Regions from separate parts of the Rouxiella sp. T17 genome, predicted to be linked through region 1. Evidence: predicted binding sites of a transcription regulator. Region 1 holds the regulator's gene; each other region holds the start of a gene.
What was found. The regulator CRP, encoded in region 1, controls carbon source genes, mostly activating them, when cyclic AMP is high. The targets are predictions, from matches to a motif close to ATGTGANNNNNNTCACAT.
Positions count from the first base shown of each region.

Region 1 (4,444 bases):
GCCACAGCCAAATCATGCCGCCAAACGCCAGCGCACAGCCAATCAGGGTATCGATTAATCGCGGCAGCAGGAAATTCGCGCCGTTTAGCCCCAGAATTTGCAGCGTGTAAACCGCCGTGACGGTCAGCCCAATCATTCCGAGGCCATAATTTTTGCGCAGCACGGTATAGGAAATCAGCGAAATCAGCAGCATAAACAGCAGGGTAATATTCTGCGGAATGGCCAGATGAAGCAGGCCCGCCGCCAGAATCAGGCCGATGAGCGTGCCGAGCGCGCGGTGCTGAATGCGCACCCGCGTGGCGTTATAGCCGTTTTGACTGACCAGCAGCGTGGTGAGCAAAATCCAGTAAGGTTTCGGCAAATTAAAGAACATGCCGAGCGTGCTGCCGATCGCCAGAATCACGCCCAATCGCGCGGCGTTGCGCAAGGCGGCAGACTTGAAAGACAGATAACTTTTCAGCGCGGCCCAGAACGGCAGGCGATTTTTATCCTGCATTAAATCGCGGCGATACAGCGGGCGCTGGGTGCGCAGCAGTCGCGCAATGCGGCTGAAATGGTAATAGCAAAACTGGCCAACCGGATTATCGCGATAGCGCGAGGCGATCTTTTCCAGCGCCGCCAGTTCGTTTGCCATTGAAAAACGAGGCGAACGTCGATGATAGAGAATGTCGTCGCCAATCCGTCGCAGCCTCGCGCTAATCACCTGCGCGTTGCGGGCAATCACCGCCTCGGCGTGGCTCTCTTCCACCAGCTTTTGCACCTCTTCGGGCAGGTGCAAACTGACGGTAATGTGCTCCTGCAAATCCAGCGCCACCTGAAAATTGCGCAGCAGCCGTTTACGATGCTGATGATCGTTGTTGGGCAACATGTGCATCTGTTGATACAGCGTGGCAATTAAATCGATCACCTTTTGCTGCCTTTTCAACAGCGGCGGCAGCGCAGTGTCGGGATCGGTGTGCTGAGTCAGCAGGGTATATTTCGCCTCGAAATAATCGGCGAGCTCGTTATACAGCTGACTGAGGGTTTCACGCATCGGCTGCTCTTCCGAAAGTCGGAACCACAGCCAGTTAAACAGTCCGTACCAGGCTGTACCGACCACAAAAAGCAGCGGCGCGTGCCAGATGGGCACCACGCCCGCCATGCTCAGCGTAAAGATTGAGGCCACCAGCGCGCCCGAAAGCAGTCGTGCATGCAGCGGACCGATTTCGCCCGTCACGCCAATCACCAGCGCGAAACTCAGCATGATAAACGGCAGCGGCACGTGCCAGTTCACCAGCATCAGCTGGAGCAAAATACTGCTGACGGCAAACAGCGAGCCGCCAATCACCAGCCGCTTGAAGAAATGTTTGTGGGGCGTATCGAGACCGGAAATATTGCAGCAGGCAGGCACCAGCGCGAACAGCAGACCCATCTTGAGTTGGCCAAACAGCATGGCAAAGGCGATAGGCAGGCATAGCACCAGCGTTTGACGCAGCGCATAGTTGATTTCAGGATGGTAAAAGAGTCGTCGCCAAAGCGTCATTTGAAAGAGATTCAAACAAAAACGGCACGACGACGAATCGCCATGCCGTTTTTAAAACGATTAACGGGTGCCGTAAACGACAATCGTTTTACCGTGCGCCGAGATCAGACTCTGATCTTCGAGCATTTTGAGAATTCGACCTACCGTCTCGCGTGAGCAACCGACGATCTGACCAATTTCCTGACGGGTAATCTTGATCTGCATACCATCGGGATGGGTCATGGCATCGGGCTGTTTAGCCAGATTCAGCAGAGTCTGGGCAATACGACCGGTCACATCGAGGAAAGCAAGGTTACCTACTTTTTCGGACGTGATTTGCAGTCGGCTCGCCATCTGCGCAGAGAGGCGCATCAGAATATCCGGGTTAACCTGGATCAGCTGGCGGAATTTCTTGTAGGAAATTTCGGCCACTTCACAGGCAGTTTTCGCTCTTACCCACGCGCTACGTTCCTGACCTTCTTCGAAGAGTCCCAGCTCGCCGATGAAGTCACCCTGATTCAGGTAGGAAAGTATCATCTCTTTGCCTTCTTCATCTTTGATAAGCACGGCAACCGAGCCTTTCACGATGTAATAAAGCGTTTCGGCCTTTTCACCTTGGTGAATCAGCGTACTTTTAGAAGGGTACTTGTGTATATGACAATGAGACAGGAACCATTCGAGAGTAGGGTCTGTTTGTGGCTTGCCGAGAACCATTAGTTATTATCCTCTTATTATCGCTGCCCAAAATCGCAGGGTTCTGAGTCCCTGTACGGCGATTTTTTACTTCGCGCTCTTTTAGCATATGAACTGACCAGCAATGCTGCAAGCGGCAGGTAGAGTGATTTAAGCGGTAATTTGCCCTTATCACCAAGGTTATCCTGTTAACACCTAAAAAACCTGACCGCAACTTGTTGGAAAGTTTCTTTCGGCTTTGTTTGTAGCACAGGTTTGCAGACGTGTCTTGTGTTGTCTCGCTTCAGCATGATGCGGATCGAGTTACATTGCCAGTTTCAGGGCTAAAGGGTAGTCTGTTTTAAAAATTGTGGCAGGAGAGAAACCAATGCAGGCACGAGTAAAGTGGGTCGAAGGTTTAACATTTCTGGGTGAATCGTCGTCGGGCCACCAGATAATCATGGACGGCAACGCGGGCGATAAATCCCCAAGCCCGATGGAAATGCTGTTGATGTCGGCGGGCGGATGCAGCGCCATCGACGTAGTTTCTATTTTACAGAAAGGCCGTAACGACATCGTAGGCTGCGAGGTCAAGCTGACTTCCGAACGCCGCGAAGAAGCGCCGCGCCTGTTTACGACCATTAATCTGCACTTTATCGTCACCGGAAAAGACCTGACGGACAAGGTTGTCGAGCGCGCGGTTAGCCTGTCGGCGGAGAAATACTGCTCGGTTTCGCTGATGCTGGGCAAAGCGGCAACCATTACGCACAGCTTTGAAGTGATCGATTCAGAAAGTTAATCGAAATTCAGGCGCTTTTCAGCGTTTATTGAATCGACTTTTAGAACGACGCGCCGCCTCAAAACCTTTTGCGGCGGCGTTTTTCAGCATTATTCGATTTTCTTGCCTTCCATCAAACGCTGCACCAGCGGACCCATGATCAGCTCCATCGCCAGCCCCATCTTGCCGCCCGGCACCACCAGCGTGTTGATGTGCGAGATAAACGAACCTTGCAGCATCGCCAGCAAATATGGGAAATCGATCTGATCCAGTCCCTGAAAATGGATCACCACGAAGCTTTCATCCAGCGACGGAATGGCTTTCGCGGCGAAAGGATTCGAAGTATCGATGGTCGGTACGCGCTGGAAGTTGATGTGCGTGCGGGAAAACTGCGGCGTGATGTAGCTGATGTAGTCATCCATTGACCTGACGACGGAATCCATCACCGCCTCGCGGGAGTGACCGCGCTCGCCGGTGTCGCGTACCAGTTTTTGGATCCATTCAAGGTTGACGATAGGCACCACGCCCACCAGCAAATCGACGTGTTTGGCGACGTCGACCTGATTCGTCACCACGCCGCCGTGCAGGCCTTCGTAAAACAGAATATCGGTCGGTTCGGGCAGCGCCTGCCACGGCGTGAAGGTGCCGGGCACCTGATTGTAGGGCACGGCTTCGTCATAAGTATGCAGATACTTGCGCGAGCGGCCGGAGCCGGTCTTGCCGTATTCGATAAAGCTTTGTTCCAGCAGCGTGAAGTCATTGGCCTCGGGACCAAAGTAGCTGATATGACGGCCTAAATCGCGCGCCTTGCGGATTGCCGCGTCCATTTCGGGGCGCGTAAAGTGGTGAAAGCTATCGCCTTCAAGCTGGGCGGCGTGCAGGCCCTGCTGTTGAAATATCTTGCGAAAAGCCAGGCTGGTGGTGGTCGTTCCAGCGCCGCTCGAGCCAGTGACGGCGATAACGGGGTGTTTAGCTGACATCGGTGTCGGACTCCTGCGGTTCGCGCATAATTAAGCTTATTGTTACCATATCTATGCGCTAAGTGACAGGAGATCTCCGCGTCGCGTTTGGCTGCTTAAGCTTGCTATTTAGTTATGGAACCACGCCTTTGGGTTAAGGAACTACGCCGTTGGGTTATGGAATATAGTCATCGCGTTCTTCATCGCCGGCGCGAAACTGGCCGCGCGGCATGATATTGAGCGTTTCGTGCAACTCCGACCACACCAGCACGATGTCGCCGCTTTTAAGCTGGCGGCGCACGTCTTCCACCTTTTGCTCCAGCGTTCTTTCCTGCTCGCCGTAATCGGTGCCTTCGCGCAGCACAAAGGCTTCGATGACACTGTCGAGGGTTTCGGGTGGCAATTCTTTATAAGGAATGATCATGGTGTCTATTTTTCTCAATCGTTGATTCGGCCAGCAGGCGCGGAGCCAGCCAGTCGGGAATGCGTGTTTCCAGCCACATCTGCGGATGACGCCAGCTGCCGCCGACAAAT
Region 1 is NZ_JAWUEA010000001.1:13,260-17,703, forward strand. Features, by position in the region: gene SC206_RS00065 (YccS/YhfK family putative transporter) at 1-1,522, opposite strand, end outside; gene crp (cAMP-activated global transcriptional regulator CRP) at 1,583-2,215, opposite strand; gene SC206_RS00075 (OsmC family protein) at 2,562-2,972, shown strand; gene SC206_RS00080 (phosphoribulokinase) at 3,062-3,931, opposite strand; gene SC206_RS00085 (YheU family protein) at 4,086-4,334, opposite strand; gene SC206_RS00090 (hydrolase) at 4,318-4,444, opposite strand, start outside.

Region 2 (4,444 bases), on a different contig from region 1:
CAACGCCGTCATCACGGCCAACTTCAATGCGGTACAGTTCCATCTCGCCAGCATCACGACGTTCGCGACGTGGAGCAGCACCATCACGCGCTGGACGATCGCCATCACGTGAAGGACGGTCACCACGAACAGGACGGTCGCCACGAGCTGGACGATCACCACGGTCTTCAAATTCGCGACGCGGTGGACGGCTTTTGAAGATTGGGTCAGCGGCAACGATCAGAGGACGTTCGCCCTGTGCCATTTTCAGCAGTGCTGCGGCCAAAGTTTCAACATCCAGCTCTTCTGCAGGCTGAAGCTGAGCCAGCAGCGCACGGTATTGATCCAGATCGCTGCTTTCAAGCTGCTGCTGAACTTTAGCGGCAAACTTGGCCAGACGACGTTGACCCAGCACTTCTGCAGTTGGCAATTCCACTTCTGGAATAGTCAGCTTCATGGTGCGTTCTACGTTGCGCAGCAGGCGACGTTCGCGGTTCTCAACGAACAGCAGCGCGCGACCAGCACGGCCAGCACGACCGGTACGGCCGATACGGTGAACGTAAGACTCTGAATCCATAGGGATATCATAGTTTACAACCAGGCTGATACGCTCAACGTCCAGACCACGTGCTGCCACGTCGGTTGCAATCAGAATATCCAGACGGCCATCTTTCAGACGTTCCAGAGTCTGCTCACGCAGGGCCTGGTTCATGTCGCCGTTCAGTGCCGCAGAGCTGTAACCAGAACGTTCCAGCGCTTCAGCCACTTCCAGGGTCGCATTCTTGGTGCGAACAAAGATAATAGCCGCGTCAAAATCTTCAGCTTCAAGGAAACGTACCAGCGCTTCATTTTTACGCATACCGTGTACAGACCAGTAGCTCTGGCTGATGTCCGGACGCGTAGTGATGCTTGACTGGATGCGAACTTCCTGCGGATCTTTCATGAAGCGACGTGTAATACGACGAATCGCTTCTGGCATGGTTGCAGAGAACAGCGCGGTCTGATGGTCAGCCGGGATCTGCGCCATGATAGTTTCTACGTCTTCGATGAAGCCCATACGCAGCATTTCATCGGCTTCGTCCAGTACCAGACCGCTCAGGTTAGAGAGGTTCAACGTACCGCGTTTCAGGTGATCCAGCAGACGACCCGGGGTACCCACAACAACCTGTGGACCCTGACGCAGAGCGCGCAACTGCACGTCATAACGCTGGCCGCCGTACAATGCAACAACGTTAACGCCGTGCATGTGCTTGGAGAAATCGGTCATCGCTTCGGCAACCTGAACCGCCAGTTCGCGGGTTGGAGCCAAAACAAGAATTTGTGGTGCTTTCAGGGAAGCATCAATGTTGTGCAACAGTGGCAGCGAGAAGGCTGCAGTTTTACCGCTACCGGTCTGAGCCATACCCAGAACGTCGCGACCGCTCAACAGGTGAGGAATACACTCAGCCTGGATCGGTGATGGTTTTTCGTAGCCCAGATCGGTCAGGGCAGAAATGATCGGAGCAGACAGCCCCAGGTCAGCAAAAGAGGTTTCAAGCTCAGTAGTCATGTACACGTGCCTCATTAATAATGGCAGCCAGTCTACATAACTCGTCGAGAAAATTTTCAGTCATTTTCATTGAAAAGTGTGAACCGGCTCAAATTAGTTTATAAAACGAACAAAGCAACCCTCGCCAATAAAGGCGATTAAAAATGGCATAGGCCATGGTTAATCAGGCTGATTAGTGTCGTCAGCTATTGCTGGTCCGATTCTGATAGGTCGTCTTGCTCTTGGCCCAAAAGCGCCAATTCCAACAATGCATAGCGGTGCTCAACAAAGTTATGTACGTTGTTAGCTACCGTCAGTTTGAACAGTGCAGAAGCGCTGTCCTTGTCCCCCAGACTTAGGTAATGCTTACCTAAATAGAAGTCAGTTTCACTGAGATGCTCAGCGAGCGAAGTGTTATCCGTTGCTTCTGCCTTTAGGCGGTCCATCAGCGTGGATTCGCTGATTTTGCCTAGGTAGAATTCGACGATATTCCATCCCCATTGCCCTCTGTCCGCTTTGTCGTAACGCTCTTGAAGCGCTACTTCGGCATTCTTGGGATTGATTTCTCGCTCCGCAAGGTATAGCCACAACGAACGGAAGGGATCATTTGGATCGTCTCGATAAAACGCCTGCAAATCATCCTGCGCTAGCGAATATCTGCCACCGTAATACAGGGCGATACCGCGATTCAAACGCGCGTAATTGTAAGTTGGATCAAGCTCTAGTACAGAATCAAACGCTTCATAGGCGGCATCGTAGTTGCCGGCCTGCGTTAGGTAAATCCCCAGGTAGTTAAAAACTTCTGGCATATCAGGACGAATAGATAGCGCTTGTGAGAAATCATTTCGCGCTAGTGCTCTGAGTCCGAGACTATCATACAGCACACCGCGCTCATATAATAGCTGTGCGCGCTCATCATCTGTTAATGAACGACTGGCAAGTATTTGTTCCATACGCGCCAGGATCACTTCCTGCTGCAAAGTAGGCTGCAACGGGATTGCCAGGACTTCGTTTTTGCGCCAATCATGGTTGCTGCATCCTGCCAACAAAAGTGTTGTCGCAACATAACAACAGCGCAAGAAAGGCTTCATTTCAACTCCCGAAGACAAACATTGGACAAACATCCTGTTATCCGCTTGCTTAGCACAAGCGCTTCCTGCGCTCATGATACGAACAACTCCCAGCTATTACGCCGGGAGCTGTAAACTACAGGTTACAGATTACTCTGCAGCTGGTTCAGCCGAATCTTCAGACGGGGTGGTCGCTTCTTTAATGCTCAAGCGCACACGGCCCTGACGATCAACTTCCAGAACCTTAACCGGCACTTCCTGACCCATCGTCAGATAGTCGGTCACTTTCTCTACGCGCTTGTCGGCGATTTGAGAAATGTGGACTAGGCCTTCTTTACCGCCACCGATGGCAACGAACGCGCCAAAGTCAACGATACGGGTAACTTTACCCTGATAGATACGGCCAACTTCGATTTCAGCAGTGATTTCTTCGATACGACGGATAGCGTGTTTCGCTTTCTCGTTGTCGGTCGCAGAAATTTTCACGGTGCCGTCATCTTCGATTTCGATGGTAGTGCCCGTTTCTTCGGTCAGCGCACGGATTACAGAACCACCTTTACCGATGACATCTTTGATTTTGTCAGCGTTGATTTTGATGGTGTGAATGCGTGGCGCGAACTGCGAGATATCGCCGCGAGATTCGCTGATTGCATTGTTCATCACGCTCAGGATGTGCGTACGCGCGCCCTTCGCCTGGCTCAGTGCAGCCTGCATGATTTCACGGGTGATGCCTTCGATTTTGATATCCATCTGCAGAGCAGTGATACCGTCGATGCTACCGGCTACTTTGAAGTCCATGTCGCCCAGGTGGTCTTCGTCACCCAGAATGTCGGACAGTACAACGAAGTTGTCGCCATCTTTAACCAGACCCATCGCGATACCCGCAACGGCAGCCTTGATTGGCACACCTGCGTCCATCAGAGCCAGTGACGCGCCACAAACGGAAGCCATTGAAGAAGAACCGTTTGATTCGGTGATTTCAGATACCACGCGCACGGTGTATGGGAAATCTTCAAACTTAGGCATCACTGCCAGCACGCCGCGTTTCGCCAAACGGCCGTGACCGATTTCGCGACGCTTAGGTGAACCGACCATGCCGGTTTCGCCTACGGAGTACGGAGGGAAGTTATAGTGGAACAGGAAGGTGTCAGTTTTGGCACCCATCAGTTCGTCGAGATTCTGCGCATCACGGGTAGTACCCAGAGTTGCGGTAACCAGCGCCTGCGTTTCGCCACGGGTAAACAGTGAAGAACCGTGGGTACGTGGCAGCACGCCAGTACGCACGTCAAGCGCACGGATGGTGTCTTTTTCACGGCCATCGATACGCGGAGCACCGCTCAGTACGCGGCTACGCACTACGTTCTTCTCGATTGCGCCCAGCAGGTCGGAGATTTCGCCAGCGTCCAGCGTCTCTTCTTCGGCCAGCAGGGAAGCCGTGACTTCGTCTTTGATGACGTTGATGCGAGCGTAACGCTCTTGCTTGTCGGTGATGCGGTAAGCGTCGCCCAGCAGAGATTCAGCTTTAGCGGCAATGCGAGCGTGCAGCGCGGCGTTAACCACTTCTGGCTGCCAATCCCACTTAGGCTTGCCTGCTTCGGCAACCAGCGCGTTGATTTCGTTGATAACGATTTGCTGTTGGTCGTGACCGAATACTACTGCACCCAGCATCTGCTCTTCGCTCAGGATCTCGGCTTCGGATTCAACCATCAGAACCGCGTTCTGAGTACCGGCAACCACGAGGTCCAGCTTGCTTTCAAGCAGTTCTTCAGCCGTTGGGTTCAGCACGTACTGGTCGTTGATGTAACCGACGCGTGCAGCACCGATTGGGCCGTTGAACGGAATGCCAGACAGGCTCAGCGCAGCAGAA
Region 2 is NZ_JAWUEA010000026.1:65,573-70,016, reverse strand. Features, by position in the region: gene SC206_RS06970 (DEAD/DEAH family ATP-dependent RNA helicase) at 1-1,528, opposite strand, end outside; gene yrbN (protein YrbN) at 1,518-1,592, opposite strand; gene nlpI (lipoprotein NlpI) at 1,714-2,598, opposite strand; gene pnp (polyribonucleotide nucleotidyltransferase) at 2,728-4,444, opposite strand, start outside.
Region 2: the regulator CRP is predicted to act here: its motif matches at 1,605-1,622, upstream of yrbN (protein YrbN).

Region 3 (4,444 bases), on a different contig from region 1:
CCAGATATTGCGATAGCTCTCGAGATTCTGCGCGTGGCAGATACGGAATTTCACCCAGTAACGGCGCGTGGATATTTTGCGCCAACACGGCGATAGTCTCGGCATAGTGTGCCAGACACGGGTTTATTCGGTTGGCGACCCAGCCGACCAGCTCGACGCCGTCGGCAATTATCGACTGCGCGGTCATCAAGGCCTGATTGACGCAGCCCTCCTGAATGCCAACCACCAGTATCACCGGCAGCCGGTTTTCAATGACCCAGGTTGAATAAGATTGTAACGGCGAGACCAGCGTTCTCCAGCCGTCGCAGCCTTCAACCACTACGGTATCCGCGCCCTGCTGTAAAAAGTAGAGGCCGTCAGTCATGCGAATGAACAGGTCGGAAGGCAGTTCGCTGGTGAAAATTTCTTCATCGGATAAGGCAAAAGGAGTGATTTTGGCGAGAGGATACGCAACAGAAGAAGAGTGCTGGAGCGTGACGGCGTCTTGATTGCGTACGCCGTCGGCCAGCGCCTGACTGCCGGTGGCGATCGGTTTATAGCCTAAAACCGTTTTTCCCTGCGCCGCCATCGCCTGTAACAATGCGCGGGAAACGATTGTCTTCCCGACGCGCGAATCTGTACCCGTAACAAATACCTGCGTTAACATATTCATTCTGCTCCCGAATAATTCCATGTCATCATCAAAACCAATGAGTTAGCGGCACGATGATCCGTCGAAATCGACTAAATATTGTTCGAGTCTAGGGGAAGCCACGGTGGAACAGTTTGCGTTAGCGCAATGTTTTATCAGGTGAAGACGGTGTTACAGCCTTATTTGTAAATGGGAACAATCAGTTTGCCGAAACCGGTGAAACATTAACCTTGCAGCAACTTCACCAGCAGCGAACCTTTATACAGCGCATCTTTAATCAGCGCCGCGCCGGGCATGGTGCCGTGGTTGTCAAAATAGGTGGATTCAAGTTGAATGTGTTCACTGTAAGCCGGCAGCGACTGTTGTTGAATACAGGACATTATCGCCGGATGCAGCGTTGATTTGGCAAGATTAAGCGGCGAACCAATCAGGATTTTTTCCGGATTAAACAGGTTAACCATAATGGCAACAATTCGGCCTACGTTTTGACCTACGCCGATGATAATGTCGCGCGCCAACGCATCGCCTCGATTAGCCGCGTCGCAGAGTGTTTCAACCGTAACCGGCTGATTATTGAGGAGGGAATTCGGCGTGAGTGTTAAGCGCTCTTTGACCAGCTCGAGGATATTGTCGATGCTGGCCAAGGTTTCGAGACAGCCGTGATTGCCGCAGTAACAGCGTTTGCCGTAGGGATCAATCTGCGTGTGACCAATTTCGACCACGCTACTGGTACGGCCGTGCAGAATTTGCCCGCCGGTAATCACCCCTGCGCCGACGTTGTCGTCAATCACCACTTGAATGACGTTCTGAAAACCGCGCGAGGCGCCATAAAGTGATTCGGCTTTGGTCCACGCGGCAATGTCGTGCTGCACATAAACGGGCAACCCGCTGCGCTCGGCCAGAGCCGGACCTATCGCCACGCTTTCTACCGGATAGAAAGGCATTTTCTGAATCACGCCCTGCGACGCATCAATAACGCCGGGCAGCGTAATCGCGATGGCGGTCAATCGCTCAAGCAGTTTTTGATGTCGGATAAAGAATTGATCGATAAGGGCAAAAAAGCGCTCGAGAAAAGTCTCGGGACCTTCGGCGGGCAGTGGCAGCTGGTCTTCTGCTACTAGCTTGCTGCTGAGATCGCGCAGGCTGAGCGTCAAAGTGCCAAGGCTGATGCGCGCAGATAAAAAGTGCCACGCTTTGGTGTCAAGAATCAGGCCAATCGCCGGACGGCCTCGACTGCCAGGCTCCTGATATTCAGTCTCTTGCACCAAATGAGCCTGCACCAACTCGCGAACTATTTTCGTAATACTGGCCGGTGCGAGCTGAGCTTTTTTAGAAAGTTCGATACGGGAAATTGGACCAAACTGGTCTATTAGTCGGTATACGGTACCGGCATTGATTTGTTTTATCTGATCGATATGACCCGGCTGCCCTTCCACTATCACTCAACTTGCCTCGTTATTTTTCGCGCTCCGAAATAAAGAGTAAAGGTTATAAGCCGTTTTTGTCACATATCCTCAACTATTTGATTCGATATGTGATTTAGAGCACATATTACTGCGTTTTGTCAGCAAATTTGCCCACAATTCCGCCTCGTTAATCTCATATTAACTGAGTCTTAAATTTCTCAGTTTTCAACATCTCACCTTTTAACTTCACGATTTAGCCTCATCCTCCATTAACATTCGCGCCAGCGTCAGCGCGGGTGCAGAGAGTGGCCGATGGCGATGACTGACCAACCAAACCTGGGTATTGACCTGCTCATCTTTGAAGGAAAGATATTTCACGCCATCGACCTGAATACGTTTATAGGAGGCGGGTAAAATCGACACCCCCAAACCTGCGGATATCAGCCCGATAATCGTCAGCGCCTCTCCGACTTCCTGCGTGATAAAGGGGGTAATTCCGGCGTGCGCTAAACGTTGCAGAATATCGTCGTAAAGCGAGGTGCCAACATCTTTCGAGAAGAATACGAAAGGCTGATCGGCCAGATGACTGAGGGTCAATTCGCCGGGCGGCAATTCGGTAAGCGGATGATTTTCGGGCACTACGGCAACCAGCGGCCCCGTGTGCAGGACGTGATGCTGCAAAACGTCTGGCAGCACGCCATTGCGCATGACGCCTAAATCAAACTTCCCCTTAACCAACGGGTCGATTTGCTGCTTGCTGTTCATCTCTTCAATGCGAATATTGACCTGCGGATGGGCCAGCCGAAAACGCTGAAAAGTGCGCGAGATTTTCTTCACGAACGGCGCAGACGAGGTCAGGCCGATGGTCAGTGTCCCTTCTTCGCCGCGATGAATGCGCGCCGCCTGCTCGGAAACATCCTGCACCTTACCAACAATACTTTTCGCTTCTTTTAAAAACATTTCGCCAGCCTGCGTCAGGCGCACGGTGCGATTGTTTCTGTAAAGCAGAACTGCGCCAATTTGAGTTTCTAAAGATTGGATTTGCTGGCTCAGGGGCGGTTGAGAGATATTGAGTTTTTCCGCCGCGCGGCCAAAATGCAGCTCTTCTGCCACGGCGATAAAGTAACGCAAATGGCGTAATTCGATATTGTGCACAGGATCCTCATTGATATCTTTAAAGTATCAAAACAGCGTAATTAATATATTAGATAATAGATTTAAACCTGAGTAAAATTTTTTGCAGGCCAAGCTTTCCGTTTTGAATATCGATGTCGTTTTGATTATCGATTTTCATTCGATTGCGTAAATCTATTGCCCATCCACATTTCCTGCATACCATTTTATAAATTTAAAAAGGACCTAACGTGACCTCCACACGTCGGCAGCCCGCAAACACTGCGGCAGGCCATTCGGTAAACGATGACGAACTGCACACTCCAGCTCAGCAGACCGCACCGCAAGTTAAAGGGATTTATATCAAGCGCGGCACACCGCAATTTATTCGCGTTACGCTCGCGCTATTTTCTGCGGGTTTGGCGACGTTTGCCCTGCTCTATTGTGTGCAGCCGATCATGCCGGTTCTTTCACAAGATTTTGGTGTGTCGCCAGCGGCCAGCAGCCTGTCTCTTTCGGCGGCCACGGGCTTGATGGCTATCGGATTACTGTTTACCGGCCCAATTTCCGACGCGGTGGGCCGTAAAAATGTCATGGTAGTAGGCCTGATGCTGGCGGCGCTCTTTACGCTGATTTGCTCGGTGATGACCAGCTGGCAGTCGATTTTAGTGATGCGCGCGCTGGTTGGGCTGTCGTTGAGTGGCGTGGCCGCCGTCGCGATGACTTACCTCAGTGAAGAGATCCACCCTAGCGTGGTCGCCTTTTCGATGGGTCTGTATATCAGCGGCAACTCAATTGGCGGTATGAGCGGGCGTTTGATTACCGGCGTGCTGACCGATTTCGTTTCATGGCGGGTGGCGATAGCGATTATCGGTATTTTTGCCCTGCTTTCCGCCAGCATGTTCTGGAAAATTTTGCCGCCTTCCCGTCATTTTCGCGCCAGCTCTTTGAAACCGCGCAAGCTGTTTATCAATTTCAAATTACACTGGCGCGATAGCGGACTGCCGCTGCTGTTTGCCGAAGGTTTTCTTTTGATGGGTAGCTTCGTGACCATGTTTAATTACATTGGTTATCGTTTGTTGGCGTCGCCTTATCATATGAGCCAGGCGATTGTCGGTATCTTGTCTATCGCTTATTTGATGGGCACCTACAGTTCGCCGAAAGCGGGCGCGCTGACTGCGGTTTATGGCCGTGGTCCGGTATTAATTGGCGCGTTACTTCTGATGCTGGCAGGCATTTTGCTCTCATCCTTCTCGCCAGTGTGGCTGATTTTCATCGGTATGGCGATGGTGAC
Region 3 is NZ_JAWUEA010000028.1:44,080-48,523, reverse strand. Features, by position in the region: gene bioD (dethiobiotin synthase) at 1-646, opposite strand, end outside; gene mlc (sugar metabolism global transcriptional regulator Mlc) at 856-2,073, opposite strand; gene SC206_RS09330 (LysR family transcriptional regulator) at 2,284-3,192, opposite strand; gene SC206_RS09325 (MFS transporter) at 3,402-4,444, shown strand, end outside.
Region 3: the regulator CRP is predicted to act here: its motif matches at 2,164-2,181, upstream of mlc (sugar metabolism global transcriptional regulator Mlc).